2 regions of the Aliirhizobium sp. YIM B11859 genome follow, and region 2 is predicted to be linked to the other one. Evidence: predicted binding sites of a transcription regulator. Region 2 holds the regulator's gene; the other holds the start of a gene.

Region 1 (15,212 bases), on a different contig from region 2:
GAGGTTCAATATCGGCGATCTCGGCATACTCGCGGCGGCAATCTCCTTTGCCGTCTATTCGATCCTATTGAAGAACTCATCGTTACAGCAATTAAGGCCGCTGGCTCTGTTCGGCATTATCGCGCTTTCCGGTGCAATCGTTCTACTTCCGCCGACCGTTATCGAGTTTCTGAACAATGGTCCGCTGCCCGACTCCGCGTCGGACTGGTGGAAGATCGCCGGGATGATTGCATTTGCATCGCTTGCCGCTTTTTTTTGCTTCCAGCATGTGGTGCGTGTCTTCGGCCCCTCAACCGGCGGGGTGACGCTGTACCTGATGCCACCGGTGTCGATCGTCATGGCTGTGGTGTTTCTCGACGAGAGCTTCGAAGCCTATCACGCGGTCGGCATCGTTCTGGTGCTTGGTGGCGTGGTTCTTGCATCACTGAAAAAGCGCCGGAATGCATAGCGGTGCAAATAGACGAGAGCGGACTGCAGACATCCACATCTTGATGTCTGCGGCTTTCATTCCCACATGATGTTGCGAAAGGACATCGCACCATGAAACAGAAGAATGCAAAATTCATGATCGGGGAAGTCGTCCGTCACAAGGTATTCCCGTTCCGTGGCGTCATATTCGACGTCGATCCGGAATTTGCCAATACCGAGGAATGGTGGAATTCGATCCCGATGGAAATCCGGCCCAGCAGGGATCAGCCCTTCTACCACTTGCTGGCCGAAAATGACGACAGCGAATATGTCGCCTATGTTTCGGAACAGAACCTGGAGCATGACGAGAACGAAGAGCCGCTTCGCAATCCACAGGTCTACCAGATCTTCGAGCCGCGCGATGGCGGACAGTTCAGGCCCAAGGCAATCCTGGCGCATTAAGCACGCACGGATCGCTCAGACCCAAGCCCGGCATTGCCGGGCTTTTTCCTGCCAGCCGGCTCAGCCGATGATCTCACGACGCAATGTCTGCCAGCTGTCCTCGTCGGTCGCAGCCAGAAGCCCGCCTTCGACATGGTGCGGCAGATAAAGCGAGCCATCCAGCCTGCGGATATAGCCTCCAGCCTCGGTGCCGATCAATGTCCCCGCCAGGTGATCCCAGGGCATCAGCTTGTTATAGAGCGCGAACTGGACGTGACCGCTGGCATAGGTGCGGTACTCATGGGCCGCGCAGCGATAGCTGGCAAACAGCCTGACCTTGGCGAGATTGGCAAGGATACGCTCGCGCGTCTCGCCGTAGAAATAACCGGCAGACGCCATGCCCACCATGTCACCGAGCGGTTGCGGCGCAGCTACCGACAGTTTCACCACATCGCCGTCAGGCCGGCGGAGGAAGGCGCCCGCGCCCTTTTCGGCCATGACCCAATCGTCGCCCATCGGATCATAGATGATACCGGCAACCGTTTCGCCCTTGTAGACGACCGAGGCCATGACACCAAAGGCGGGAATGCCGGAGGCAAAATTGAAGGTGCCATCGATCGGATCAACAACGACGGCAAAATCCGCATCAGCCAACCGGTCGAGCAGCGACGGGTCGGCAGCAACGGATTCTTCGCCGATAAACAGCGCATCCGGCGCCAGTGCCTCGATCTCACGACGGATCAACCGCTCAGCTGCCTCGTCCGCTTCGGTCACCAGATCGGAAGGCTCGCTCTTGGAGCGAACATCATCGCCGCCGAGCCGGCGAAAACGCGGCAAGATTTCCACCTTGGCGGCATGTTTCAACAGATCGGCAAGCTTGGTGACGTCGAGCGGCAAAGTCATTTGAAATCCAATCTGCTCTTTGAAGATGGGAAGATCAGGCGTCGGCCCCTGTATCGGATCTGGCCGACAATCCGGAGAAATCGAAAAGTTTCGGGTCGAGAAGATGGGAGGGATTCACATGCGCCAATGCGCGCAGCATCGTGTCCTTGCGGCCCGGCATGCGGGTCTCGATATCGGCAAGCATCTGCTTCATCAGGTTGCGCTGGAGACCATCCTGCGAACCACAGAGATCGCAGGGGATGATCGGAAATTCCATTGCAGCGGCAAATTTCGCCAGATCGTCCTCGGCGCAATAGGCGAGCGGCCGCAGCACCATGACGTCGCCCTCGTCGTTCAAGAGCTTGGCTGGCATGCCGGCAAGGCGTCCACCATGGAAAAAATTCATGAAAAAGGTTTCGAGAATATCCTCGCGGTGATGGCCGAGCACGAGGGCCTGACAGCCTTCCTCCCGCGCCACACGGTAAAGATTGCCGCGGCGGAGCCTCGAACAGAGGGCGCAATAGGTGGCGCCCTCGGGAACCTTTTCCTTCACGATCGAATAGGTGTCGCGATATTCGATGCGATGCCTGACCCCGATCGAGGTCAGGTAATCCGGCAGGATGTGCTTGGGGAAATTCGGCTGGCCCTGATCGAGATTGCAGGCGATCAGTTCGATCGGCAAAAGCCCGCGCCACTGCAGGTCAAGCAACACGGCGAGCAGCGAATAGCTGTCCTTGCCGCCGGAAAGACCGACGAGCCAGCGCTCCTGGCCCTTCAGCATGCCGAAATCCTCGAAGGCCTGACGCACCTGACGCAGCAACCGCTTGCGCAGCTTGTTGAACGAGACGGAACTCGGCGCATCGCGAAACAATGCCGGCGCGAGACCATCGACGGCCTCGTCCAGTTCATCCGCCATGACGGCATTCATGCCCATGCGCCCAACCCTTTGCATCATCTCTGAAAATGAAAAGCGGGCAGAGCCCGCTTTTGCTTATTGCGATCAGGCGCTCAGTGCGGTGGCCACCGCCTCGATCGCCTCATCGGCCTTTGACCCATCCGGGCCACCGGCCTGGGCCATGTCCGGGCGACCGCCGCCGCCCTTTCCGCCGAGTGCGACAGAGGCAATGCGGACGAGATCGACAGCGCTGAAACGCGTCACCAGATCAGGCGTAACGGCGGCGACGGCGCTTGCCTTGCCATCCTCGGAGACGCCGATCAGGATCACGACGCCCGACCCGAGCGATGCCTTGGCCTCGTCGGCCAGGCCCTTCAGATCCTTGGCATCGATGCCCGGCAATGCGCGGCCCATGAACTTGATGCCGGCAATCTCGCGGATATCGGTCGGGGCGCCGGCCTGGCCGCCGCCCATGGCGAGACGGCGCTTGGCATCCGCCAGTTCCTTCTCAAGCTTGCGGCGTTCGTCGATCAAAGCCTCGACGCGCGAGACCAGCTCGGTCGGCTGAACCTTGAGCGCAGCGGAAAGCGTCTTTACCCGTTCGTCCTGTTCGGACAGGTAGACGCGGGCCGCATCACCAGTGACGGCCTCGAGGCGGCGCACACCCGCGCCGACGGCACTTTCGGAAAGCACCCGCACAAGGCCGATATCGCCGGTGGCGTTGACATGCGTGCCGCCGCAAAGTTCGATCGAATAGGGCTTTCCGGCCTTGGTCCCGTCAATCGCCGTGCCCATCGAAACGACGCGAACCTCATCGCCGTATTTTTCACCGAACAAGGCCATCGCCCCTTCGGCAATTGCGTCGTCGACACTCATCAGACGTGTCGTCACCTGCGAATTCTGGATGATGATGGCATTGGCCATGTCCTCGACGCGTTGCAGTTCTTCGGCCGACATCGGCTTCGGATGCGAGACGTCGAAACGCAGACGCTCCGGCGCAACCAGCGATCCCTTCTGGGCAACGTGGGTGCCGAGCACTTCGCGCATCGCCTCATGGAGGAGATGAGTTGCCGAATGATTGGAGCGCAGCCGCGAGCGACGGGCATGATCGACGGTCAGGATGACCGCATCGCCGACCTTCAGCGTCCCGTCCGTCAGCTTGGCAACATGGACGAACAGTCCCTCACCCTTCTTCTGCGTGTCGGAGACTTCAACCTTGGCATTGTCGGTCGCGATGATGCCGGTATCGCCCATCTGACCGCCGGATTCACCGTAGAACGGCGTCTGACTGACAACGATCTGGACTTCCTCGCCGGCCGCTGCACTGTCGACCGTCTTGCCGTCCTTGACGATCGCCTGGACAACGCCCTCGGCCTTTTCGGTGTCGTATCCCAGGAATTCGGTGGCACCGAACTTTTCCTTCAGCTCGAACCAGATAGTTTCGGTGGCCTTGTCGCCGGAGCCTGCCCAATGCGAACGGGCTTCGGCCTTCTGGCGCTGCATGGCATCGGTAAAGCCGGCAATATCGACACCGATCTCGCGGGCGCGGAGTGCGTCCTGGGTCAGGTCGAGCGGGAAACCGTAGGTGTCGTAGAGCTTGAAGGCGGTCTCGCCATCCAGCATGTCGCCCTTGTCGAGGTCGGTCGTCGCATCCGAAAGCAGCGAAAGGCCACGTTCCAGCGTCTTGCGGAAGCGAGTTTCTTCCAGCTTCAGCGTCTCCGAGGTCAAGGCTTCAGCGCGCACCAGTTCAGGATAGGCTCGGCCCATTTCCTGAACCAGAGTCGGCAGGAGCTTGTACATGACCGGTTCTTTGGCGCCGAGCAGCTGCGCATGGCGCATGGCGCGGCGCATGATGCGGCGAAGGACATAACCGCGACCTTCGTTCGACGGCAGAACGCCGTCGGCGATCAGGAAGGCGGACGAGCGCAGGTGATCGGCAATGACGCGGTGGCTGGCACTGCCTTCGGCCTTGACACCCATGACGTCCTCGATCGTGCCGATCAGGGTCTGGAACAGGTCGGTGTCGAAGACGCTCTGCTTGCCCTGCAGGACGCAGGCCATGCGTTCAAGGCCCATGCCGGTGTCGATGGACGGGCGCGGCAACAACGAGCGTTCGCCCGGAGCCGTCTGTTCGAACTGCATAAAAACGAGGTTCCAGAATTCGAGGAAACGGTCGCCATCCTCTTCCGGCGAGCCGGGAGGGCCACCCCAGACATTTTCGCCCTGGTCGATGAAGATTTCCGAGCAGGGACCGCACGGACCGGTATCGCCCATCTGCCAGAAATTGTCGGAGGTCGGAATGCGGATGATCTTGTCGTCGGAGAAACCGGCGATCTTCTTCCAGAGTGTCGCCGCTTCCTCGTCCTCGGAATAGACAGTGACCAGCAGCCGGTTCTTCGGCAGATCGAAACCTTCGGTGACGAGCTTCCAGGCAAGCTCGATCGCCTGCTCCTTGAAATAATCGCCGAAGGAAAAGTTTCCGAGCATCTCGAAGAAGGTCAGGTGCCGGGCAGTGTAGCCGACATTGTCGAGATCGTTGTGCTTGCCGCCGGCACGCACGCATTTCTGCGATGTCGTCGCGGTCGTATAGGGGCGTTTTTCAAGACCGGTGAAGACGTTCTTGAACTGCACCATGCCGGCATTGGTGAACATCAGCGTCGGGTCGTTGCGCGGCACCAGGGGGCTCGAATCGACGACCTGGTGGCCATTCTTCTTGAAGTAGTCGAGGAAGGTCGACCGGATGTCACTCACGCCGCTCATGCTAGGCCCTTTTCAACCGCCGATGCGGTACCAGTATTTTGAAGTCCAGAGGCTTTTATCGCCGACCTTCCCGACTGTCCAGCCGAACAAAAAACCGGCCGCACATCTTTCGATGGCGGCCGGCAAACATAGGCGGTGATGAACCCTAAGGCTTCCCGAGTGCGGCGGAACCGCCTATGCCTCAATTCCGATTACGTCTCTGCGGCCTCATCGCCGTCATTGGCATCAGGACCACCGTTTTGCAGGAAGCGGTCGGCGATCAGGCCGGCATTCTGACGCAGCGATGTCTCGATCTCGCGGGCAAGCTCGGGGTTTTCCCGCAGGAAGGTCTTGGCGTTCTCACGCCCCTGCCCGAGCCGCTGGCTGTTATAGGAGAACCATGCACCGGACTTCTCGACGATGCCGGCCTTGACGCCGAGATCGACCAGTTCGCCGGTCTTGGATACGCCTTCGCCATACATGATGTCGAATTCAACCTGCTTGAAGGGAGGCGCCATCTTGTTCTTGACGACCTTGACGCGGGTCTGGTTGCCGACCACTTCCTCGCGCTCCTTCACCTGGCCGATACGGCGGATGTCGAGGCGGACGGAGGCGTAGAATTTCAGCGCATTGCCACCTGTCGTGGTTTCCGGCGAACCGAACATCACACCGATCTTCATGCGGATCTGGTTGATGAAGATGACCATCGTATTCGACTTGGAGATCGACGCAGTCAGCTTGCGCAACGCCTGGCTCATCAGACGAGCCTGGAGGCCGGGAAGGCTGTCGCCCATCTCGCCTTCGATTTCGGCGCGTGGCGTAAGAGCCGCAACCGAATCAACGACGAGAACGTCGACGGCGCCGGAGCGAACCAGCGTGTCGGTGATTTCCAGCGCCTGTTCACCGGTATCCGGCTGCGAGATCAGCAGGTTCTGCAGATCGACGCCAAGCTTGCGGGCATAGACCGGATCAAGCGCGTGTTCAGCATCGACGAAGGCGCAGATGCCACCCTTCTTCTGGGCTTCCGCGATCGTCTGCAGCGCCAGTGTCGTCTTGCCCGAGCTTTCCGGGCCGTAAATCTCGATGATGCGGCCCTTCGGAAGGCCGCCGATGCCGAGTGCGATATCGAGGCTGAGAGAGCCGGTCGAAACCGTCTCGATCTCGACGATGCTATCGTTCGAACCGAGCTTCATGATCGATCCCTTACCGAAGGATCGTTCGATCTGTGAAAGTGCTGCTTCGAGCGCCTTGCTCTTATCCACGCCTTTATCCTCTACCAGCCGCAAACTATTCTGTGCCATTGGATCCCACCTTTAGGTTATTGCCGCCGCGCAAGCAATGAAGCAGCCGATGAGATATTCGTACTCATTTTGTTCTCATTTTGCAAGCGCCATTTAAGTGCTTGCATCAAAAACGTTATTTCAGCTTTGTTCGATCAATGTTCCGCAGCGGAAAGCTTGTGGAAATATTCATTGAAATCAAGAATTTCGGCATCTCTAGCCGGAAGGCTGCAACCACCGGTCAAGCCGGAGGAATCATTCCGAATCGAGCATTTCACGAACGGCCACGGCCAGTTGCTTCAGCGAGAACGGCTTTGGCAGGAAACCGAACTTGGCGTCGGCCGGCAGATTGCGGGCAAACGCATCCTCCGCGTAGCCGGAAACGAAGATGAACTTCATGTCGGGATAGTTCTTGCGCAATTCGGTCAGCAATGTCGGCCCGTCCATTTCAGGCATGACGACGTCGGAGACGACGATGTCCACCTTGCCCTCGAGCTCTTCCATGATTTCGAGCGCCTCGGTACCGGAGCCCGCCTCATGGACGGTATATCCGCGCGTCTCCAGCATGCGCTTGCCACCGCGGCGGACCGCCTCTTCATCCTCGACGAGGAGGACGACGGCCGATTTGCCGGTAAGATCGATCGGCTCGGCAGCCGATGCCAGCGCCAGCGTCACCGCCTTCGGAGCCGTGTCGACAGGCTCCGGCGACACGGGCTGCACGTCCGGCACATGGCGTGGCAGGAAGATGCGGAAGCTTGTGCCTCTGCCGATTTCCGATTCCGGATAGATATAACCTCCGGACTGCTTGACGATACCGTAGACCATCGAGAGACCGAGACCGGTCCCCTTTCCGACTTCCTTGGTGGTGAAGAAGGGCTCGAAGATCTTGTCCATGATTTCCGGCGGAATACCGGTACCGTTGTCGGAGACTTCGACCATGACGAAATCTTCCGAGGGCAGATCCGCCTGCTGGAAACCGCCAGCCTCCACGTCCGTCACATTGCGGGTCTTGATCAGGATCGTTCCGCCCTGGGGCATGGCATCGCGGGCATTGACGCAGAGATTGATCAGCACCTGCTCGAATTGCGAAAGATCGGTGCGCACCGGCCAGAGGTCGCGGCCATAATCGACCTCCAGCTTGACATTGGTCCCCGATATCAACCGGTCGACAAGCATGCGCAGATCGCCGACGACATCCGTCAGGTTCAACACGGCCGGACGCATCGTCTGCTTGCGCGAAAACGCCAGCAGCTGGCGCACCAGGACGGCGGCGCGATTGGCGTTGCGCTTGATCTCCATCAGATCGGCGAAGCTCGCATCGGATGGCCGTGCCTGCAAAAGAAGATGATCGGAAGAAAGCAGGATCGCCGTCAGGACATTGTTGAAGTCATGGGCGATGCCACCCGCCAGCGTGCCCACGGCATTGAGCTTCTGGGTCTGCGCCATCTGCGTTTCGAGCGCCTTCTGCTCGGTCGTCTCGACGGCATAAACGATTGCCACCTCTTCCGGCGCCTCGTCGCTTTCGTCGATTACCGCATGCACGTAGAAACGCACATAACGGTTCTCGTCACCCGGGTGGCGGGTTTCGATCGGGGCGATGTCGCCCTGCCGGTCCTTGGCGGCGGCAAGCGCCTCCATCATCGAATGGGCGGAGCCTTCGTAGACGATGCGTTCCAGCTGGGCGCCGCCCGCCTCGACTTCATCACGCGAGACGACACCGGCGAAAAGCCGCAGGAAGGGCGCGTTGATGCGCAGGATCTTGCCATTACCATCAACGGAGGCGATGGCCATCGGCGTGTTGTTGAAGAAACGCGTGAAGCGCATGGCAGAGGCCGACTGGTCCTCTTCGGTGCCCTTCGCCCGCATCAGAACGACGGTGCGGCTTTCGCCCGGCGCGCCGTCGCGCGTGGCGCTGACGCTGTGGACGAGCCTTGCCGGCAAGCTTTGGCCATTGGTGCGGCGCAGATCAAGTTCCAGCGTCTCGGTGCGTCTAAGCCCCGGGCCGGGCTGAACCGACTGGATCAGCGCCATGCCCTCGCCGGCAACAAGATCAGACACGGTCATCGACTGCGGCATGAATTTGGTCAGGTCGAGCCCCAGCCACTCCGCCAATGTCGCATTCATATAGAAGATCTCGCCCTTGCGACCGGCCGAGAAGAAACCGACGGGCGCATGATCGAGATAATCGATGGCATTCTGAAGTTCGCGGAAGAAGCGCTCCTGGTCGTCGCGCTCGGAGGTGATGTCGGTGATTTCCCAGATATCGAGCGCGCTGCGGCCGGCAGCCCCCATCAGCCTCGCCTTCAACCGGTACCAGTGGGCGTCTGATCCATTGCCGGCGGCGCGGCCGAGCGGCTGCAGCAGACGAAATTCCTCATGGCCCTCGCGGCCTTCGCGAAGTGCCGCCGTCAGCCGGTAGAGCGCCTCCGTCGATTCGCGCGTCTTGGAGAGAAGCGTTTCGAGCGACTGAACGCCCCGCCCGCCTGCCGCGCCGGTCATGCGTCCGTAGGCCGCATTGGCATAGACCACGCGACCTTTTGCGTCGGTCACGACGATGCCATCGGGGTGTCCGGCCAGAAAACTGCGGGCAAGCTCGTCGGATCGCGATTGCGGCATGACCTCGACAAGGCCGATAAGCGAGGAGACGATGAAGAATATCCCGACCATGGCGAGCACGCCGAGAAGACCCAGCACGACCTCGTTGTCGAGCGCCTGCTGGAACACCACGAATGCCACGGCGACGCCGAGCAGGACCACGGCCAAGAGGATGATCCGCACGACAGTGCCGCCGCGGGCCCCGCGATTGACCAGTGGCGCTTCGTCGTTGCCGGCCTTCGGCGAACTCGTCATCAATACCTCACGTTCCGTGGCGCCTCCGCGGGCGCCGCGAACGGCCAATCCGGCGTCCGCGATTCTCTCTTAGCAATTTGAAGATGAAGCAAAAAGCTCCACAAGGCCATAAAAGGCGGGACAGTGTGTCGAGCTGCTCTATGTGAGATGCAGGCGAGACACATTTTAGCGTTGATGGATGGTCCCAAGTCTTGCCCCGACCGGGAAAAAATAGTCTGTTCAGCGGGATAGTTGGCATTAGGAGTGATGAGATGTTCGCAGAAATGATGGGCACCTATGGGAACCGGCTCATCGTGGCAGTGCTCGGCGTCGGCCTTGCATTCATCTGCCTCATCGGAATCCTGTGGATAGTGCGTGGCCGCCGCGGGCCCTCGCCGTTCGTGCGCGGCGGCCGCAATCGGCAGCCCCGGCTGCAGGTTCTCGATGCCGCCGCCGTCGACAGCCGTCGGCGCCTGGTTCTCGTTCGTCGCGACGAGGTCGAACATCTGATCATGATCGGCGGACCAACCGATATCGTTATCGAGAGCGGCATAGCCTCAGCCTCGCGAAGCACCGAAGAGCGCGCGCCCGAGCAAACGGCAATAGCTTCTCCGGTACCGGCTCAAGCGCCGCGATCAATCGCCCATGAAACGACGAGGCCGATCGCCCAGCCGGCTCAGCCGCGCCCGGAATCTGCACGGGATGCTGCAAGAGAGCTTTCCGCACGGGAGACTGCTGTGCGCGAAGCGCGTTTGCCGGCCCAGCAGCCATCAAACGCCCCCCCCTTGGCGGCAAGCGTCGCTGCCGTGCCGGCCCGCGTCGAACCATCCCGAGCAGAACCTCTCGGGACAGATCTTCGGGTTACGCCTTCCGCGCCTCCAGTCGTATCACCAACGCCGAGGCAGCCGATGATCGATGACGCGGCGCGATTGCTCGATAGCCAGCGGGACCGTGTGTTTGCCGAGCGCGGTGCTCCGGCGCCTACGCCCACAGCGAGGCCGGCAGCTGCTCCGGTACAGACATCGGCATCGGTGATGATAGACAGGGCCGCGCCGTTCGGGAGCGATTTCGACAAGATTCTCGAGCAGGAGATGGCGAACAATATGGCTGAGCGCAATTCCGTACCCGCGGCCCGCGCCAACCGGCCGGTGACACAGGCCGGACCAGCCTTGCCCGGCCCGGGCGCCGTTCCCGGCACAGTCAAAAACGATCCGACACTTCAGTCGGAAGTCGCGCGGATCTTCGGCGAAATGTCGGCGAACCGCGACAAGTAAGCCGTTCAGCGCGCGCGGAGCTGCCGATCGCAAATCACACACAGCAAAAAGGCACGGTCCGTGGACCGTGCCTTTTGTTTTGCGAATGCAGAGACCTGACCTAAAGCGCGTCACCATCTTTCAGATACGCTTGCCGTGCTTCAGTTGCCTGGTTTGGCGCAGGCCTGCCGAAACCGGTAACCGCTTTCGATAAGCCTGCTCCAGGATCACTCGTCGCGGTAGACTTTTTCACGCCGCTCGTGACGTTCCTGCGCTTCGATCGACAGGGTCGCGATCGGACGTGCATCGAGCCTTTTCAGTCCGATAGGCTCACCGGTTTCCTCGCAATAGCCATAGGTTCCGTCATCGATGCGTTGCATGGCGGCATCGATCTTGGAAATAAGCTTTCGCTGGCGATCCCGGGCTCGCAGTTCGATCGCCCTGTCCGTCTCGGAAGACGCGCGGTCGGCAAGGTCTGGGTGATTGGCACTTTCCTCGGCGAGATGGCCCAATGTCTCACGGGCTTCCCTGAGGATGTCATTCTTCCATGCAATCAGCTTGGCCCTGAAATAGGCCTTTTGATTTGCATTCATGAACTCGTCGTTTTCCGACAGCACATAGTTACTAAGATCGATCTTCTCACTCAACGCGATTCTCCTGAAGAACATCTCTTGGGGCCCCTATACTCCATTACCCAGTCCTCATTCAAGCCTGTCGCCCACATTTGCAGCAGTTTTAAAAATGTCACAAAATTCGGCTAAGTGACTATTTTTTATGCTTAACCTGAAACGCCACGGATAGCCGGCTTCCGAATTTCTCAACCACAGGCATAGAGCGCGGTTGACCACACGCCCCAAGCAACGTTAGGCGTTTTACTCAGCGTTTCATTTTGGCGAGCCGAAGATGATCGAACCCGAACCATTCCGAATTTATCTGATGCGCCATGCACAGGCGGCATCCGCACCGCAAGGCGGACGGGACTTCGACCGGGAGATCGATGGTACCGGTTACGCCCAGGCGGAAATGATCGCCGACAGGGCTTCCGACCTTCGCTACATCCCCGAATGCATCATCAGCTCGACTGCGAACCGCTGCCGGCAAACAGCGGAAATTGTCAGGAGAACACTCGGTGAAACGCTGGAAGTGCAGTTCGTCGACGAACTTTACAACGGCACGCCGGAGATTTACGCGACGGTGATCGCCGGGCAAAGACCGGCCCGCTCCGTCCTGCTGATCGGCCACAACCCGTCGATCGACCTGTTGCTGGAGGGACTAATCGGCAGCGCGGCACGACGCTCGGCTATGCCGGGCGGATATCCGACAGCCGCAATCGCCGTACTCGACTACACGAAAGAGCCGGCGACTGAAAAGAACTGGGCGCTGGTCGATCTCATCAAGCCCTGATCACGGCGTTGCGAGCGTCCGGCCTGCGCCTATATAGGAGGGGAAACACTCTTTCGGGATCCTGCCTTGGCGCCTTCGCTGACACGTTTTACTGACGATGCCCTGATCGCATTCGACAATCTCGCGGACCGGGCCTCCGGCCTCGTTCATCCGACCATCCGGTTGGGCGTGACCGGCCTGTCGCGTGCCGGAAAGACGGTGCTGATTTCGTCGATCGTCCACAATCTGTTGAACGGCGGACGCCTGCCGTTGTTCGAGGCGCTGCAATCCGGCCGGGTCTCGAAGGTCAGGCTGGAAGAGCAGCCGGACGATGCGGTGCCCCGTTTTCAATACGAGGATCACATCCAGGCGCTCGTGCGCGAGCGTATCTGGCCGGATTCGACCCGTGCCGTCTCCGAGCTCAGGCTGACGATTGACTATCAGAGCGCCAGCGGCTGGAACCGGCTGTTTTCGCCGGGACGACTGTCGCTCGACATCGTCGACTATCCGGGCGAATGGCTGCTTGATCTGCCCCTGCTGACGCAGGATTATCGCACCTTCAGCAATGCAACCGTCGAACTTGCAGGCACCGGCGTCCGGCAGGAGCTTGCCCGCGACTGGATGCAGCTTTCGGCCAGCATCGACATGGACGAACCGGCCGACGAGATGACGGCGCGGCGCCTGTTCGAGGCATTCTCGGGCTATCTCAAAGCCTGCAAGTCCGACGAGCGATCGCTGTCGACACTGCCCCCCGGCCGCTTTCTGATGCCGGGCGACCTTGAAGGCTCGCCTGCCCTAACCTTTGCGCCCCTGCCCGGCCTTCCTGATACGCCAGCACCCAAAGGGTCGCTGCGGGCGATGATGGAGCGGCGTTACGAGGCCTATAAAAGCGTTGTCGTCAAACCTTTCTTCCGCAACCACTTCGCCAGGCTCGACCGGCAGATCGTGCTGATCGACGCGCTGCAGGCGATCAATCGTGGTCCGGAAGCGCTGCAGGATCTGGAGCGTGCGCTCGCCGATGTACTCGGTTGTTTTCGGCCCGGCCACAACAGCTTCTTCTCGTCGCTGGTCGGCCGCCGGATCGACAAGGTGCTGATTGCGGCCACCAAGGCCGATCATCTGCACCACGAGAGCCATGACCGGCTGGAGCGGTTGACCGGCCGCCTCGTCGACCGGGCGATCCGCCGGATCGGGCTTTCGGGTGCCGGGTTCGAGGTAATGGCGATCGCCTCTATCCGTGCAACGCGCGAAGCAAGAGTGAAGGAAGACGGCCATATGCTGCCGGTCATCGTCGGCACGCCGATTGCCGGCGAGACGATCAACGGCGAGCGTTTTGACGGGGTCAAGACGACGGCGATCTTCCCCGGCGACCTGCCGCAGGACCCGGACCGGATGTTCAGCACGCTCGACAGCGATCAGCCGGAGCTGCCCGATATCAATTTCGTCCGATTCCGTCCGCCGACACTGGAAGGAGGGGCCGGCGAACTCAAGCTTTCGCTGCCGCATATCCGGCTCGACCGCGCCCTGCAGTTCCTGCTTGGAGACCGCCTCGCATGAGACCGACCAATCCGAGGGACCCGAACAGTCGCCGTCCCGCCTCCTTCGAGATCGAGGAGGAGACAAAACAGCAGCGTGCCGGACCAGCGCCGCCGCGTAGCCCGAAGAGTTTTGACCAGCCCGTCGCCGTCATACCCGAAGACGATGATCCGTTCGACGGTGACGAGGCACTCGCGGCCTCGGCTCTGCCGGTTGCCGCGCCACGAAGGCGCAAACGGTTCTCCTTTGCCGGACTTGCTGCCACGGCACTTGGCACATTCCTGTCGCTTGCCTTCGGCCTTTGGGCCGATCAGATCATCCGCGACCTCTTCGCCAGGGCCGACTGGCTCGGTTATGCGGCCGTGACCGCGCTCGCACTGGCCGCGTTCGGCCTTCTGGTGATCGTCGGTCGCGAGATCATGGGCATCGCCAAGCTTGCCGCCGTGCAGAACCTGAAAAACGAGGCCGAAGAAGCGGCATCATCGGTAAGTGCCGAACCGGCGCGAAAGGTTGTCGGCCGGCTGAGCCTGCTTCTCAGTCATAGGGCAGAGACTGCCAAAGGGCGGAGCGTTCTCGATGGAACGAAGGACGACATAATCGACGGCCCGCACCTTCTCGATCTGGCCGAGCGCGAACTGCTGACGCCACTCGATCGCAAGGCTCGCAACCTGATCATGAACAGCTCAAAACGGGTAGCCGTCGTTACGGCCATCAGCCCGCGCGCCGTCGTCGACCTCGCCTATGTGCTGTTCGAAGTCACCCGCCTGGTCCGCGCCATGGCCGAACTTTATGGCGCAAGGCCCGGCAAGCTCGGGCTGCTGCGGCTGATCCGTGATGTCATTGCCCATTTGGCGGTGACCGGCTCCATTGCTGTCGGCGACGGGCTTGCCCAGCAGGTTCTCGGCCATGGGCTGGCGTCGCGACTGTCTCGCAGGCTCGGCGAAGGGGTGATCAACGGCTTGCTGACGGCGCGAATCGGCATTGCTGCGATGGACCTCTGCCGGCCTCTGCCGTTCCGCGCCCTGCCCCGTCCCGGTATCGGCGATTTTCTGTCCGATATCGTGGCTGCCGGACGCACTGACGACAAGGATTAGACCGTCTCCGGGTACTCTACGGGCATCGAAATATACGAACGATTAACCATTCTCGCTTAATTTCAGCACTACTGAACATTGCCGCTGCCCGCGGAACGCCCAAGGGGAAAGTCCATGTATTCGCGCTTCTTTTCGCTCCTCGGCGGGCTTTCCGCTTTGGCGCTTGCCACTGCAGCACCCGCACTTGCCCCGCAGGCCGAAGCCGCTTCGCGCGACCAGGCCTTTTTCCAGTCCGTCGCGGGCGTCTGGAAAGGACCGGGCGAAATCGTTGCCGGAAAATACAAAGGCACCAAGTTCAGCTGCAACCTCACCGGCTCGCCGTCACCGGACGGCGATACCGGCATCAAGCTCGACGGCACCTGCCGCGTGGGCGTCTTCCAGCAGCCGATGTCGGCCACCATCACCCAGAGCGGCCGTGGTTACAGCGGCAAGTTCCTCGATGGCGCGGAAGGCAAAGGGCTCGATATCGTTT
Region 2 (15,212 bases):
GGATGTGCAGATCGGGCGCAATACGACGATCGCTGCTGGTGCAAGCGTGATCTCGTCACTGATCGGCAACAACGTCATCATCCATAACGGTGCCCGCATCGGCCAGGACGGTTTCGGCTTTGCGCCCGGACCACGCGGGATGCTGAAGATCGTGCAGATCGGCCGGGTCATCATCCAGGATAATGTCGAGATCGGTGCAAACAGCACGGTCGATCGCGGCGCCATGGACGATACCGTGATCGGCGAAGGTACTAAGATCGACAATCAGGTCCAGATCGCGCATAACGTGCGCATCGGCCGGCATTGCGGCATTGCTTCAGGCGTCGGCATCGCCGGTTCGACAACCGTCGGCAACGGCGTGCTGATCGGCGGCGCTTCCGGCGTGAACGGCCATATCACCATCGGCGACGGCGCGCAGATCGGCGCCATGAGCGGTGTGGTTGCAAGTGTGCCGCCGGGCGTTACCTATGGCGGGATCCCGGCAAGGCCGATGAAGGTATTCCTTCGTGAAGTTGCAGAAAAAATGGCTCAGGCGGACGATCGGGCAAAACGCAGAGGAGATAAGAACAATGACTGATGAGACCAAGCCGGTGCTCGGCGCGGCCGACATTCAGGAAATCATGAAGCTGTTGCCTCATCGCTATCCGTTTCTGCTCGTCGACAAGATCATCGATATCGATGGCGACAATTCCGCGATCGGCATCAAGAACGTGACCGCCAGCGAGCCGCATTTCCAAGGACATTTTCCCGAGCGGCCGATCATGCCGGGCGTTCTGCTGGTGGAAGCCATGGCTCAGACTGCCGGTGCGATCTGTGCACGCAAGGAAGGCGAAGGCGGCAATCTCGTCTACTTCATGACGATCGACAATGCCCGTTTCCGCAAGCCTGTCGTGCCGGGTGACCGGGTGGAATTCCATGTGGTCAAGCAGAAGCAGCGCGCCAATATCTGGAAGTTCCATTGCGATGCCAAGGTCGACGGTGTGCTGGTGGCGGAAGCAGATATCGGCGCGATGATCGTTCGTAAGGAAGCCGAATGAGCACGATCGCTGCCAGCGCGCGTATTCATCCGCTTGCGGTCATCGAAGATGGTGCCGTGATCGGGGAAAATGTCGTCGTCGGGCCATTCAGCCATGTCGGGCCGGATGTCGTTCTTCATGATGATGTCGAACTGGCTTCGCATGCGATCGTCACCGGCAAGACAGAAATCGGCAAGGGATGCCGGATCTTTTCGATGGCGGTGATCGGTGGCGTTTCGCAGAGTCTGCATGAGGCCGGCGAAGGATCTACCCTGACAGTCGGGGCAAATTGCACCATGCGCGAAGGCGTGACGATGAATACCGGCACGGTCGGTGGCGGCGGCAAGACCGTCGTCGGCGACAATTGCCTGTTTCTCGCCAATAGCCACGTGGCCCATGACTGCCAGCTTGGCAGCGAGATCATCATGTCCAACAACGTGATGCTGGCCGGACATGTGCATGTCGCCGACCGGGTGATCCTTGGCGGCGGCTGTGCCGTACACCAGTTCACCCGTATCGGCCGGCAGGCGTTTATCGGCGGTCTGTCCGCCGTCAACTACGATGTCATTCCCTACGGCATGCTGAATGGCAATCCCGGCCTTCTCGGCGGCCTCAACGTCGTTGGCATGGCGCGTGCGGGCATGGAGAAGCAGACGATCCATCGTGTGCGTCGTGCCTTCAAGGATATTTTCGAAGGCGAGGGCAATGTCCGTGCGAATGCCGCAGCACTTCGCGACGAATATGCAGATTGTGCCGAGGCGATGGAAGTCATCGACTTCATTACCGCCGACAGTGATCGTGCCATCTCCTCGCCCTTCCGCAGGAAGGGATGAGGCCCATGGCCGGCCACTTGAGCGTGGCTGAAAAAGGGCGTCTGGCGATCATCGCCGGACGGGGGCTTCTGCCTCTGCGGCTGGCGGAGGCGGCGCGGGCCGGTGGTGAGGATCCATTCATCATCGCTCTCAAGGGCGAAGCCAGCCAGCGGTTCGACGGCTTCGAAAGCCTGTCGCTCGGCGTCGGCAATCTTGCCGATATAGAGAAATCGTTCCGGCAGAAGGGTATCAGCCGGGTGGTCATGTCCGGCGGCGTCGAGCGCCGCCCCGACTGGCGCGATATCCGGCCGACCCTCAAGACCATTCTGAAAATGCCGTCTGTGGTGAAGACGCTGATGTCACGCGGTGATGACACGGTGCTGCAAATGGTCATCCAGCTCATCGAGGCGATGGGATGCGAGGTTGTCGGTGCACATGAGATTGCGCCCGGACTGCTGGCAAGGCTCGGTCCGCTCGGGCAGGTGTCGCCAAGCGGTGACGATCTGCACGATATCGAAAAGGGCACCGAGGCAGCGCGACTTCTCGGCCATCTGGACATCGGCCAGGGTGCGGTTTCGGTCGGTGGCAGGGTGGTGGCGCTCGAAGGCGTCGAGGGCACGGATGCGATGCTCGAAAGGGTCGGCAAGCTGCGTGCCGAGGGCAGGATATCATCTCGCCGGCGTGGCGTGCTGGTGAAGCTCTGCAAGCCGCAACAGGACATGCGTGCGGACTTGCCGACGATCGGCCCGTCGACGATCGAGAATGCCGCGCAGGCAGGGCTTGCCGGTATTGCGGTGGAGGCGGGCGGCGCGCTGGTGCTCGAGGAACATGCGGTCATTGCGGCGGCCGATGCTGCAGGCATCTTCGTCTGCGGCATTGATGCCGATCTTGCCAAGGGAGGGCTGGCATGAGCAAACCGCTGAAAGTTGCAGTAATTGCCGGCGAGGTCTCCGGTGATCTGCTTGGCGGCGATCTGATCGCGGCGCTGAAGACGATGCATGACGGTCCGATTGAACTCGTCGGTGTCGGCGGTGATGCGCTGATGGCGCAGGGCCTCGCTTCGCTCTTTGATTTTTCCGAGCTGTCGATCATGGGTTTGACGCAGGTCCTGTCGCGCCTGCCCAAACTGATCCAGCGAATCGGCCAGACGGCCAAGGCAATCGTTGCTGCACGTCCCGATGTGCTGATCATCATCGATAGCCCGGATTTCACCCATCGCGTGGCAAAGAAGGTGAGGGCGGCTCTGCCTGACCTGCCGATCGTCAACTATGTCTGCCCGAGCGTCTGGGCCTGGAAGGAATATCGCGCCAGGGCGATGCTCGCCTATGTTGATCGCGTGCTTGCGGTTCTTCCGTTCGAGCCGGAGGCGATGGTGCGGCTCGGCGGACCAGAGACGATCTTCGTCGGCCACCGGCTGACGAACGATCCGGAGCTTTTGAAGGTTCGGGCCTTGCGCGCTTCACGTGCGGTAAAGCCGGCCGATGCGGAAAAGACGATCCTGCTTCTGCCTGGCTCCCGCACCGCCGAGATCAAGAGCCTTTTGCCGGTCTTTGGCGAGGCTGCGCGCGAGATCATCGCGCGCAACGGAAAGACACGTTTTCTGTTGCCGACCGTGCCGAGGCGCGAGGCGTTGGTACGCGAGATGGTATCGGGGCTGGATCTGCCGATCGAGGTCACCTCGAACAGCGAAGGCAAGTGGGCAGCGTTCGCTGAGGCCGACGCGGCAATGGCCGCCTCCGGTACGGTGATCCTGGAGCTGGGGCTTGCCACGGTTCCGGCCGTCTGCGCCTACAAGACGGACTGGCTGATCAAGCTTCTCGCGGGCAAGATCAAGATCTGGACGGGAGCCTTGCCGAACCTGATCGCCGACTACGCGGTCGTGCCGGAATATGTCAACGAGGTGGTTCGCCCGGCCAGCCTTTGCCGCTGGGCCGAACGTCTGTCGAACGACACGCTGCAGCGCCAGGCGATGCTGGAGGGGTTCGACCTGGCGTGGGAGCGGCTGCAGGTGCCGGTGGCGCCCGGAAGAGCTGCCGCGGGCGCGGTGATCGAACTGCTGATCAATAAAAAACCCGGTCATCTCTGACCGGGTTTTTTGTTTGTCGATATCGGTGAAAGCTTATCGCTTGGAAACCGGCACGTAGTCGCGCTTCGGTTCACCGGTATAGAGCTGGCGCGGACGACCGATACGCTGCTGCGGATCCTCGATCATCTCGGCCCACTGGGCAATCCAGCCGACGGTGCGGGCGAGTGCGAAAAGAACCGTGAACATCGTCGTCGGGAAGCCCATCGCCTTCAGCGTGATGCCCGAATAGAAGTCGATATTCGGGTAGAGCTTCTTTTCGATGAAATATTCGTCCGTCAGCGCGATCTTCTCGAGCTCCATGGCGACCTGCAGCAGCGGATCATCCTTGTGGCCGAGCTCGGCCAGAACTTCATGCGAGGTCTTCTGCATGATCTTGGCGCGCGGATCGTAGTTCTTGTAGACGCGATGACCGAAGCCCATCAGACGGAACGGATCGTTCTTATCCTTTGCGCGGGCAATATATTCCGGGATCTTGTCGACCGTGCCGATCTCCTGAAGCATGTTGAGCGCTGCTTCATTGGCACCGCCGTGAGCAGGGCCCCAAAGGCAGGCAATGCCGGCGGCGATACAGGCGAACGGGTTGGCACCCGAAGAGCCAGCAAGGCGAACGGTCGAGGTGGAGGCGTTCTGTTCGTGGTCGGCATGCAGGATGAAGATGCGGTCCATGGCGCGGGCCAGAACCGGGTTCACCTTGTATTCCTCGCAGGGTACCGCAAAGCACATGCGCAGGAAGTTCGACGAATAGTCGAGATTGTTCTGCGGATACACGAAAGGCTGGCCGATATGGTACTTGTAGGCCATGGCGGCGATCGTCGGCATCTTGGCGATCATGCGCAGCGAAGCCACCATCCGCTGATGCGGATCGGTAATGTCGGTCGAGTCATGATAGAAAGCCGACAGAGCGCCGACAGTGGCAACCATGACGGCCATCGGATGAGCGTCGCGGCGGAAGCCGGTGAAGAAGCGGCTCATCTGCTCGTGCACCATCGTGTGATGGGTCACGCGATAGTCGAAATCCTTCTTCTGTGCAGCCGTCGGCAGTTCGCCGTAGAGAAGCAGGTAGCAGGTCTCGAGAAAGTCGCCGTGTTCGGCCAATTGTTCGATCGGGTAACCTCGATGGAGCAATACACCTTCATCGCCATCGATATAGGTGATGGCGGATTCGCACGAGGCCGTCGAGGTAAACCCGGGGTCGTAAGTGAAGGCCCCCGTCTGCTTGTAGAGCGCGCCGATATCGATGACATCAGGGCCGATCGTACCGGAGCGAACAGGCAGGTCGACCTTGGTTTCACCGAGAACAATATTTGCGCTTATTTCCGTCATTCTGATCCTCCAACCGGTTGGCGGCAAGGCGCCTAAAAAGCGCCATAAGCATTAAGCGTCCTACGTTTAGCTATATGATACTTAGGCCGATGCCAAGCAGTTCTGGCGGCAATTTGTGCAGCGCGGCAAGATATTGGGCATGGGCAAACAGGGGTGCGGCCAACCCCATGTTGCAATCCGAATCCGGCTCTGGCCGCCAGACCCTGCTGCGTCAGGTTGACGCATGCAAAAATAACGCTCAGGTTGTAATTTGTGGGCCTCGGCGGGCATGTTTCTGCATGGCAAATAAGATCGACAATGAAGAGATCGTGATCCGCTCCAAGGTTGCCGGGCCGGTTTCGCCTGCCGATTTTCCAGCATCCCGTACAGCCAGAATCGGCATAGCGGACGGCGTTCCGCCGCGACGCATCATTTTACGCCCGACCGGCAGATCGACCCCAGGACGGCGGTCTGTCGAAATCGGGCGTCGGCTGACAGGGAAGGTGCGCAGCGCCATCGATGAAGAAGGCCGATACGGGCATGGTTTTCTCTTCGTCCCGGTCGCAATAGGCACAGGAGCAGTGATCTGGCTGCTGGCGACCGCCGATCCGCCCGTGTGGCCACTGGTTCTCGTGTTCGTCGCCCTGTGGGCTGCGGTCTTTTGCCTGAAGGGCGGCAGCCGCGTGAAGATTGTGCTCATGGCTATCGGTCTCGTTGTCGGCGGCATGCTTCTGGCGCAGGTTGAGGCGTGGCGGCGTTCGACGGTCATCCTCGATAGTCCCGTCACGACAGATGTCGTCGGCACGATCGAGCGCAGCGAGGTCGCCGGTTCCGACCGGATGCGTTATGTCGTCAGCCTCATCTCGACGACCAACCCGCAGATCAGACGCCCGCCGGGTCAGGTTCTGCTCATCGTCCGTGCCCGCCACGCACCTTTCCCGAACGGTACGATGGTCACGGGTCGCGCGAGACTGTCGCCGCCTGCCGGACCTGCCTTGCCTGGATTGCATGATTTTGCCTTTTCCTCCTATTTCGACAGCATCGGTGCGGTCGGTTATTTTTACTCAGCGCCCCGCCCGTTCGAAGGAAAGGAGAGGTCTCCGGGATGGTCGGAGGCTGCGGAGCGTGGGCTTTTCGATCTGCGTGCGAGGATAGGGAACCGGATCCGGGCGCTTGCTCCGGGCGATGCGGGAGCTTTTGCCGCTGCGATTGTTACCGACGAGCGCCGGGCGATTTCAAACGATACCGTCGAGGCGCTGAGGGTTTCCGGCCTTGCCCATATCGTCGCGATATCCGGGCTCAACATGGCGCTTGCCGCGGGGATCTTTTTCGTCGGCTTGCGATCGATCCTGTCGCTGTTTCCCGGTTTTGCCCAAGCCTTTCCAGTGAAGAAAATAGCAGCAGCCGGGGCGCTGGCGATGGTTACGGCCTATTATCTGATATCCGGCTTCGGGGTGTCAGCCCAGCGCGCCTATATCATGATGGCGGTGATGCTCATCGCAGTGCTTGTCGATCGGCCGTCGATCAGCCTGCGCAATGTCGCCTTATCTGCCATCATCATTCTCGTCTGGACCCCGTCGGAGATACTCGGTCCAAGTTTCCAGATGTCCTTTGCCGCGACCGTTGCGCTTGTCGCGGGTTATGCCGCATGGGCCAGGCGGGCGCGTCGGCACCAGTCCGAGCCGCTGCCTTTTCGTCACCGGGCAGCGACATGGTTTGCGGGAGGCTGGAAATTCATCGCCGGCATTATCATGACATCGATGATCGGCAGCCTCGCCACGACGATGTTCTCGGTGGAGCATTTCCACCGGATCGCGACCTACGGGCTTGCGGCCAATCTTGCGGCGATGCCAATCATCAGTTTCCTGGTCATGCCGGCGGGGCTTGTCGCCATGCTGCTGATGCCTTTCGGACTGGATGGTCCATTCATCGCGGTGATGGCGACAAGTCTCGGCTGGGTGATAACGATTGCCCGGCATGTTGCGGGATGGGGAGGTGATTTCACCGTTGGCCAACAACATCCTTGGTTCCTGCCATTCGGGGTCTGCAGCCTGCTGCTGCTGACATTGCTGCGCACGCAGCTCAGATATCTCGGATTGCTTTTTCTTGTGGTCGCGCTGTTGCTGTTCAGGTTCGGCATGCCGGAACCGCAGTCCAGCCTTCTGATCGCGGAAGATGGCACGCTTGCAGGCTTTCGGAGTGCCGGGATGATCGCCGTCAATCGCCCGCGTGTGCCGGATTTCATTTATGGGCAGTGGAGCCGCGCCCGCCGGCTGGGGGATCCTGTCGGGCCGGTAATGCGCGACGACTGGAGTGACGCCGTCCTTCCCAAGGATCGTGCCGAACGGCTGCCGGCAAAAGTGGTCGCCATGGCGCGAAAGCGAATGCAGGAAGCGAGTGGCAGCCGTTTTGCCTGCCAGCCGAAGGCGTGGTGCGCCTTTACAGCGGGCGACGTCATCGTCGTTGTCGTCGAGGATGGTCGCTTCACAGGGGCTGCCTGTGACATTGCCGGTCTCGTCATCGCGCCACGGGCGCGGTTCGATCAGTGCCGGTCAGGGACGCCCCTGCTGAGCGGCAAAACGCTGCGCAAGACAGGCTCGCTCGAGATCGATTTTGCCGGTTCTTTTATGCCCGAGCAATGGATGGTGAAAGCAGGCATGCAGGCCGCAACACGACCGTGGAACGTTCACCGCCAATATGACTGGCGGCGTGATGTCTATGACGGGTCATTGCCTGACTGGCTGGTCGAGGCTCAACAACAACCCCCGGAAGAGCTCGGCACCATACAAAGCGCCTCATCAATTCCGGTTGCAGGACAGGGCGGTGACCTGCAGACCACGTATGATCCAGCCGAACTTAGTGATACCGGCGGATGAGGCCAACCAGCTTACCCTGAACCTTGACCCGGTCGGGCGGAAAGATGCGGGTCTCATAAGCAGGGTTGGCGGCTTCCAGCGCGATCGATCCACCCTTGCGGCGGAACCGCTTCAGCGTGGCTTCCTCGTCGTCGACAAGTGCCACGATGATATCGCCCGGGTTCGCGGTGTTGCCGTTACGGATGATAACGGTGTCGCCGTCGAGGATGCCGGCCTCGATCATCGAATCGCCCTTCACCTCCAGCGCATAATGTTCGCCGGAGCCCAGCATCTCGACAGGCACGGAAATATCATGGGTGTTGTTCTGAATGGCCGAAATCGGCACGCCGGCCGCGATGCGGCCCATGACGGGAACGCTTGCGGAGGATGGTTCGTTTACAGAGGCCGGTGCAGCGGGGGCAGGGGCGGGTATTTTTTTACCGAGGCTTCCCTCGATGACGCTCGGCGAAAAACCGCGCTTGGGCTGCAGCGTCTGCACATAGGATTCGGGAAGCTTGATGACTTCGAGCGCACGGGCCCGGTTCGGTAGCCTGCGGATGAAGCCGCGCTCTTCCAGCGCCGTAATCAGCCGGTGAATGCCCGATTTGGAGGCGAGGTCGAGCGCATCCTTCATCTCGTCGAAAGAAGGTGGGATGCCGGACTCCTTCATACGTTCATGTATGAACAGAAGCAGTTCCTGTTGCTTGCGGGTGAGCATCTTGATGCACCTTCAGATTTGAAACAAATGCAGAACGGACACTATATGTTCCATATGTGTTCCGCAAGTCCCTAAATTTTCGTGAAAACATCATAACTTTCTGAGATGCCGGATGACGTTCTCAGTCGGAATCTACTTGCGCTTGCCGGCGGTCTGCCCAATCTACTGCCGGCGGATCAAAGTCTGGGGGACGTGCGTGACTGCAAGGAAAATCGATCATCTCGTTTTGCCGGTCGGCAACCTCGTCCTGGCACGGGAACGGCTGTCGGCACTTGGGTTCACCGTGGCGCCGGACGGCCTTCACCCGTTCGGCACGGCCAATGCCTGTATCTTCCTGGAGGACGGCACCTATCTGGAGCCGTTGGCGCTGGCCGACCGTCGTAAAGCGGGGGCGGCGGTCAAGCGCGGCAACGTCTTCGTTGAACGCGACATGGCCTTTCGCGGACGCCGGGGGCGCCAGGGGCTTTCGGCGATCGTGGTTGCAAGCGACGACGCGTCAGGCGATCACCGGCGTTTTGTCGAGAACGGAATATCCGCCGGAGAGCCGCTGGAGTTCGCACGTATCATCAAGTCACCGGAAGGCGACGAAAGAGAAGGTCGGTTCCGGCTGGCCTTTGCCGCCGAACAGGAGGCTGTCGATTTTTTCGCTTTTGCCTGTCAGCGGGTGGTCTCCTTTCCGCAGGACATGGGATCGCTGCGCTCGCATGCGAATGCCGTCACCGGGTTGAAGGAGGTCGTTCTGGCCGCCGAGACGCCGCCCGAATCGGCGTCACTGCTGCAGAATGTCCTTTCTGTCGACGGCGAAGACGGCGAGTCTGGCATGGTGTTTGCCGTCGAGAATGCCAGGGTGCGGGTCCTAGATCGCGAGCAGTTGCTGCAGGAATTCGGGCTTGCCGGTCCGGCGGTTGCCACGGGGCTTTCCGGCCAGGCCGTGATATTCCGTACCGCCGATCTGGCCGTGACAGAGATCACCCTTGCTGCTAATGACGTCGCATTCATCCGCCGGGATGGCCGCGTGCTCGTGTCGCCAGTGCCCGGCCAAGGCGTGTTTTTCGGCTTCGAGGAATAGATATGGCAGTCTCCCCCAATTCTGAAGTTTCGGTCGGCGAAGGTGCAAAAAAAGTCGTCTTCTCCAATACCGGCAAGCTTTCCCTGATTGCGGGACCCTGCCAGATGGAAAGCCGCGATCATGCTTTCATGATCGCCGGGACGCTTTCCGAACTCTGCGCCAAGCTCGATATCGGACTGGTCTACAAATCGTCCTACGACAAGGCGAACCGCACTTCGCTTTCCGGCAAGCGTGGCATCGGGCTTGAAAAGGCGATGGAGGTATTTGCCGACCTGAAGAAGGAGTTCGGCTTTCCTGTTATCACCGACATCCACACGGAAGAGCAGTGCCCGATCGTTGCCGAGACGGTCGATATCCTGCAGATCCCGGCCTTCCTGTCACGGCAGACGGATCTTCTCGTTGCCGCTGCCAAGACCGGCCGGGCGATCAACGTCAAGAAGGGCCAGTTTCTGGCGCCGTGGGACATGAAGAACGTCCAGGCAAAGTTCCTCGAAAGCGGCAATCCGAACGTGATGCTGTGCGAACGCGGCGCGTCCTTCGGCTACAACACGCTGGTTTCCGACATGCGCTCGCTGCCGACCATGGCGGCACTCGGTTCTCCAGTCATCTTCGACGCGACCCATTCGGTGCAGCAGCCCGGCGGGCAGGGCGGCTCGACCGGCGGCCAGCGCGAATTCGTCGAGACTTTGGCACGAGCGGCGGTGGCTGTCGGTATTGCAGGGCTTTTCGTCGAAACGCATGAGGATCCCGACAATTCGCCTTCCGACGGGCCGAACATGGTCTATCTGAAGGACATGCCGCGACTTCTCGAAAAGCTGATGGCTTTCGATGCGGTGGCCAAGGCTGCCTGATCTGCAGAACTGCTTGATGGTGGTCAAAGCGCAAAAAGCGCTCGCACTGTAATTGGCGTGTCATTGAACATGATACATTTTCAATGACCGCGTGGACTTAAACTCTGAGGAGAGACCCTTGACTGCTATTACCGATATTATCGCTCGCGAGATCCTCGATAGCCGTGGCAACCCGACCGTCGAAGTCGATGTCTATCTGGAAGACGGCTCGATGGGCCGCGCTGCCGTTCCGTCGGGTGCCTCGACCGGTGCTCACGAAGCAGTCGAACTGCGCGATGGCGGCAAGCGTTATGGCGGCAAGGGTGTGCTGAAGGCCGTTGAAGCCGTCAATACCGAGATTTTCGATGCGATCGGCGGTTTTGATGCCGAAAGCCAGATCCATATCGACAAGACGATGATCGCGCTCGACGGCACGCCGAACAAATCGCGTCTGGGTGCCAACGCCATTCTCGGCGTATCGCTTGCCGTTGCCAAGGCTGCAGCCGAATCGTCGGGCCTGCCGCTCTACCGTTACATCGGCGGTGCCGCCGCCCATGTTCTCCCGGTTCCGATGATGAACATCATCAACGGCGGTGCGCATGCCGACAACCCGATCGACTTCCAGGAATTCATGATCATGCCGGTCGGCGCGGAATCGCTTGCCGACGCCGTTCGCATCGGTTCGGAAATCTTCCATGTTCTCAAGAAGGAACTGGGCGCTCAGGGCCACAACACCAATGTCGGCGACGAGGGCGGTTTCGCACCGGGCCTGAAGAGTGCCCCGGAAGCACTCGACTTCATCATGAAGTCGGTCGAAAAGGCCGGCTACAAGCCGGGTGAAGACGTCTATCTCGGTCTCGATTGCGCCTCGACGGAATTCTTCAAGGACGGCAAGTATGTCATGGAAGGCGAGGGCCGCACGCTCGAGCCGGAAGCCATGGCCGAATATCTTGCCGAACTCGCCGCAAAATACCCGATCATCTCCATCGAAGACGGCATGGCCGAAGACGACTGGGATGGCTGGAAGTCGCTGACCGACAAGATCGGCTCGAAGGTTCAGCTGGTCGGCGACGATCTGTTCGTCACCAATTCGGCGCGCCTGCGCGACGGTATCAAGATGGGTGTCGCCAACTCGATCCTCGTCAAGGTCAACCAGATCGGTTCGCTGACGGAAACGCTCGACGCCGTCGAAACCGCACACAAGGCACGCTACACGGCGGTCATGTCCCACCGTTCGGGTGAGACGGAAGATTCGACGATTGCCGATCTCGCCGTTGCCACCAATTGCGGACAGATCAAGACCGGCTCGCTGTCGCGCTCGGACCGTCTGGCCAAGTACAACCAGCTGATCCGCATCGAGGAAATGCTCGGCCCGCAGGCAGCTTATGCCGGTCGTTCGATCCTGAAGGGCTAAGGCGGCTTTCGCCAATCCTGATTTTCGGCAGTTACAAGGCCCGCGTCACCTGACGCGGGCCTTTTGCATCGTGGCGGAGGAAACGAATGCTTAAGCAAGTTCTGCGAATTCTAGATGCTCCCCAAAGGGACCGACTCGATCCCACCGCGTAACCCAAGGCGTAGACAGGCATGTGGACAAAGCATCACAAACAAAGAAAGTTTGGCCGTCTCATCCTGCCTGCAATCACCGTCGCTTTCGTCTCCTATTTCGGCTATCATTCGATCCACGGAGATCTCGGCCTGATCGCCACTGAGGAGTTCGAGAAACAGCGGCTGGCGCGAAGTGCCGAGCTTGCGACGCTGACGGCCAAGCGCGAGGCGCTGGAACGTCAGGTGCATCTGATGAGCGACGGTTCGCTCGACAAAGACATGCTCGATGAAATTGCGCGTTATCAATTAAATGTCTCCCGGCCGGATGAAATAGTCATATTTAACAACTATTTCTGAGTTAACCGAATTTCGGTTAACCTATGTTTTCTTAATAAAATTCAGTATCTTATCTTACATGTGAGCCATGCAATTATGTCATTGCTGGGCCGGGTTTTCTTCCCTATGTTAGCTCCCGAAACCCGAGCGGGTCGGGGCGAGCGGTAAATGCTTGCGTCGGTGCCGCTCTTTCAGTGCAGCACATAGGGAGGGATCGATGGCGCAAGCTAAATCCGCGTCTGCATCCGGCCGCAAGCCAGCGGCGAAGTCTGCTATCAAGACCACGACGAAATCAGCCCCGAAGGAATTCACCGGCAAGAACACGCCGGAATTCGGTAAGGACGACGATCTGCATGCCTATCGCGAGATGCTGCTGATCCGTCGTTTCGAAGAGAAGGCCGGCCAGCTTTACGGCATGGGCTTCATCGGCGGTTTCTGCCACCTCTATATCGGCCAGGAAGCTGTCGTTATCGGCATGCAGATGGCCCAGCAGGACGGTGACCAGGTTATCACCGCATACCGCGATCACGGTCACATGCTGGCAGCCGGCATGAGCCCGCGCGGCGTGATGGCCGAGCTTACCGGACGCCAGGGCGGTTATTCGCATGGCAAGGGTGGCTCGATGCACATGTTCTCCAAGGAAAAGCATTTCTACGGTGGTCATGGTATCGTCGGCGCGCAGGTCTCGCTCGGCACAGGTCTGGCCTTCGCCAATGCCTATCGCAAGAACGACAGCGTCTCGGTCTCCTATTTCGGTGACGGCGCCGCCAACCAGGGCCAGGTCTACGAGAGCTTCAATATGGCGGCTCTGTGGAAACTGCCGATCATCTACATCGTCGAGAACAACCGTTACGCCATGGGCACGTCGACCGCCCGTGCGACCGCTCAGTCGAACTATTCGCTGCGCGGCGTCGGCTTCGGCATTCCGGGCATCCAGGTGGATGGCATGGATGTTCGCGCCGTCAAGGCTGCCGGTGACGAGGCGCTTGCCCACTGCCGCTCAGGCAAGGGACCGATCATCCTCGAAATGCTGACCTACCGGTATCGCGGTCACTCGATGTCGGACCCGGCCAAGTATCGCTCCAAGGAAGAAGTGCAGAAGATGCGCTCCGAGCAGGATCCGATCGAACAGGTTCGCAATCGTCTGCTCGAAAAGGGCTGGGCAAGCGAGGACGAGTTGAAGGCAATCGACAAGGATATCCGCGACATCGTCTCGGACTCCGCCGATTTCGCCCAGAACGATCCGGAGCCGGATGCATCCGAGCTCTACACCGACATCCTGCTCTAAGCGCGGGGAGGAAAGAACCAATGCCTATCGATATCCTGATGCCTGCGCTTTCCCCGACGATGGAGGAAGGCACGCTTTCCAAATGGGTCAAGAAGGAAGGCGATACCGTCAAGTCCGGCGATGTGATCGCCGAGATCGAGACCGACAAGGCGACCATGGAAGTGGAAGCCGTCGATGAGGGCGTGATCGGCAAGCTGCTGGTCGAAGCCGGTACCGAAAACGTCAAGGTCAATACCAAGATTGCTATCCTGCTCGCCGAAGGCGAAAGCGCGGATGCGATCTCGGCTGATGCACCGAAGGCAGAAGCCCCGAAGGCCGAAGAGGCAAAGCCGGCGGCTGCCGAAACGTCGTCGGCTTCCGCGCCGGTTCCGGCACAGCCGAAGACCGAGGTTGCGGCCGATCCGGATATTCCGGCCGGCACCGAGATGGTTTCGACGACCGTTCGCGAAGCCCTGCGTGACGCAATGGCCGAAGAAATGCGCCGTGACGAAGACGTCTTCGTGATGGGTGAGGAAGTCGCCGAATACCAGGGCGCCTACAAGATCACCCAGGGGCTGCTGCAGGAATTCGGCCCGCGCCGTGTTGTCGATACCCCGATCACCGAACACGGCTTTGCCGGCGTCGGCGTCGGTGCGGCGATGTCCGGCCTCAAGCCTATCGTCGAGTTCATGACCTTCAACTTCGCCATGCAGGCGATCGACCAGATCATCAACTCGGCTGCCAAGACGCTCTATATGTCCGGCGGCCAGATGGGTGCTCCGATCGTGTTCCGCGGCCCCAACGGCGCTGCTGCCCGCGTCGGCGCCCAGCACAGCCAGGATTATTCCGCCTGGTACAGCCAGATCCCGGGCCTCAAGGTCGTCATGCCGTATACGGCTGCCGACGCCAAGGGCCTGCTCAAGGCTGCCATCCGCGATCCGAACCCGGTCGTCTTCCTCGAAAACGAGATCCTTTACGGTCAGCATTTCGATGTGCCGAAGATGGATGATTTCGTCCTGCCGATCGGCAAGGCGCGCATTCATCGCAAGGGCAAGGACGTTACCGTCGTGTCTTTCGGTATCGGCATGTCCTACGCCACCAAGGCTGTTGCGGAACTCGAAAAGGAAGGCATCGATGTCGAACTGATCGATCTGCGCACGCTGCGCCCGATGGATCTTCCGACCGTCATCGAATCGGTCAAGAAGACCGGTCGCCTCGTCACCGTCGAGGAAGGTTATCCGCAGAACTCGGTCGGCACCGAAATCGCCACCCGCGTCATGCAGCAGGCCTTCGATTATCTCGATGCGCCGGTGCTGACGATCGCAGGCAAGGACGTTCCGATGCCTTACGCGGCCAACCTCGAAAAGCTGGCTCTG

What was found. The regulator LexA, encoded in region 2, represses DNA repair genes until DNA is damaged. The targets are predictions, from matches to a motif close to TGTTCNNNNTGTGTTCNG.
Region 1: recA (recombinase RecA) is a predicted target of LexA. The motif match lies at 6,794-6,811, and genes of this name have one in related genera.

Annotation. Positions count from the first base shown of each region.
Region 1 covers NZ_JBXHAY010000003.1:530,647-545,858, reverse strand. The annotation lists gene AC2GXZ_RS14855 (DMT family transporter) at 1-448, shown strand, start outside; gene hspQ (heat shock protein HspQ) at 541-870, shown strand; gene AC2GXZ_RS14845 (inositol monophosphatase family protein) at 931-1,752, opposite strand; gene ttcA (tRNA 2-thiocytidine(32) synthetase TtcA) at 1,787-2,665, opposite strand; gene alaS (alanine--tRNA ligase) at 2,732-5,386, opposite strand; gene recA (recombinase RecA) at 5,578-6,666, opposite strand; gene cckA (cell cycle histidine kinase CckA) at 6,901-9,495, opposite strand; gene AC2GXZ_RS14820 (flagellar biosynthetic protein FliO) at 9,747-10,748, shown strand; gene dksA (RNA polymerase-binding protein DksA) at 10,955-11,374, opposite strand; gene AC2GXZ_RS14810 (SixA phosphatase family protein) at 11,631-12,131, shown strand; gene AC2GXZ_RS14805 (YcjX family GTP-binding protein) at 12,198-13,667, shown strand; gene AC2GXZ_RS14800 (YcjF family protein) at 13,664-14,740, shown strand; gene AC2GXZ_RS14795 (hypothetical protein) at 14,855-15,212, shown strand, end outside.
Region 2 covers NZ_JBXHAY010000013.1:1,654-16,865, forward strand. The annotation lists gene lpxD (UDP-3-O-(3-hydroxymyristoyl)glucosamine N-acyltransferase) at 1-577, shown strand, start outside; gene fabZ (3-hydroxyacyl-ACP dehydratase FabZ) at 570-1,037, shown strand; gene lpxA (acyl-ACP--UDP-N-acetylglucosamine O-acyltransferase) at 1,034-1,849, shown strand; gene AC2GXZ_RS29105 (LpxI family protein) at 1,855-2,739, shown strand; gene lpxB (lipid-A-disaccharide synthase) at 2,736-3,914, shown strand; gene gltA (citrate synthase) at 3,948-5,237, opposite strand; gene AC2GXZ_RS29120 (ComEC/Rec2 family competence protein) at 5,516-8,092, shown strand; gene lexA (transcriptional repressor LexA) at 8,073-8,789, opposite strand; gene AC2GXZ_RS29130 (VOC family protein) at 8,986-9,858, shown strand; gene kdsA (3-deoxy-8-phosphooctulonate synthase) at 9,861-10,709, shown strand; gene eno (phosphopyruvate hydratase) at 10,828-12,102, shown strand; gene AC2GXZ_RS29145 (FtsB family cell division protein) at 12,273-12,590, shown strand; gene pdhA (pyruvate dehydrogenase (acetyl-transferring) E1 component subunit alpha) at 12,787-13,857, shown strand; gene AC2GXZ_RS29155 (pyruvate dehydrogenase complex E1 component subunit beta) at 13,878-15,212, shown strand, end outside.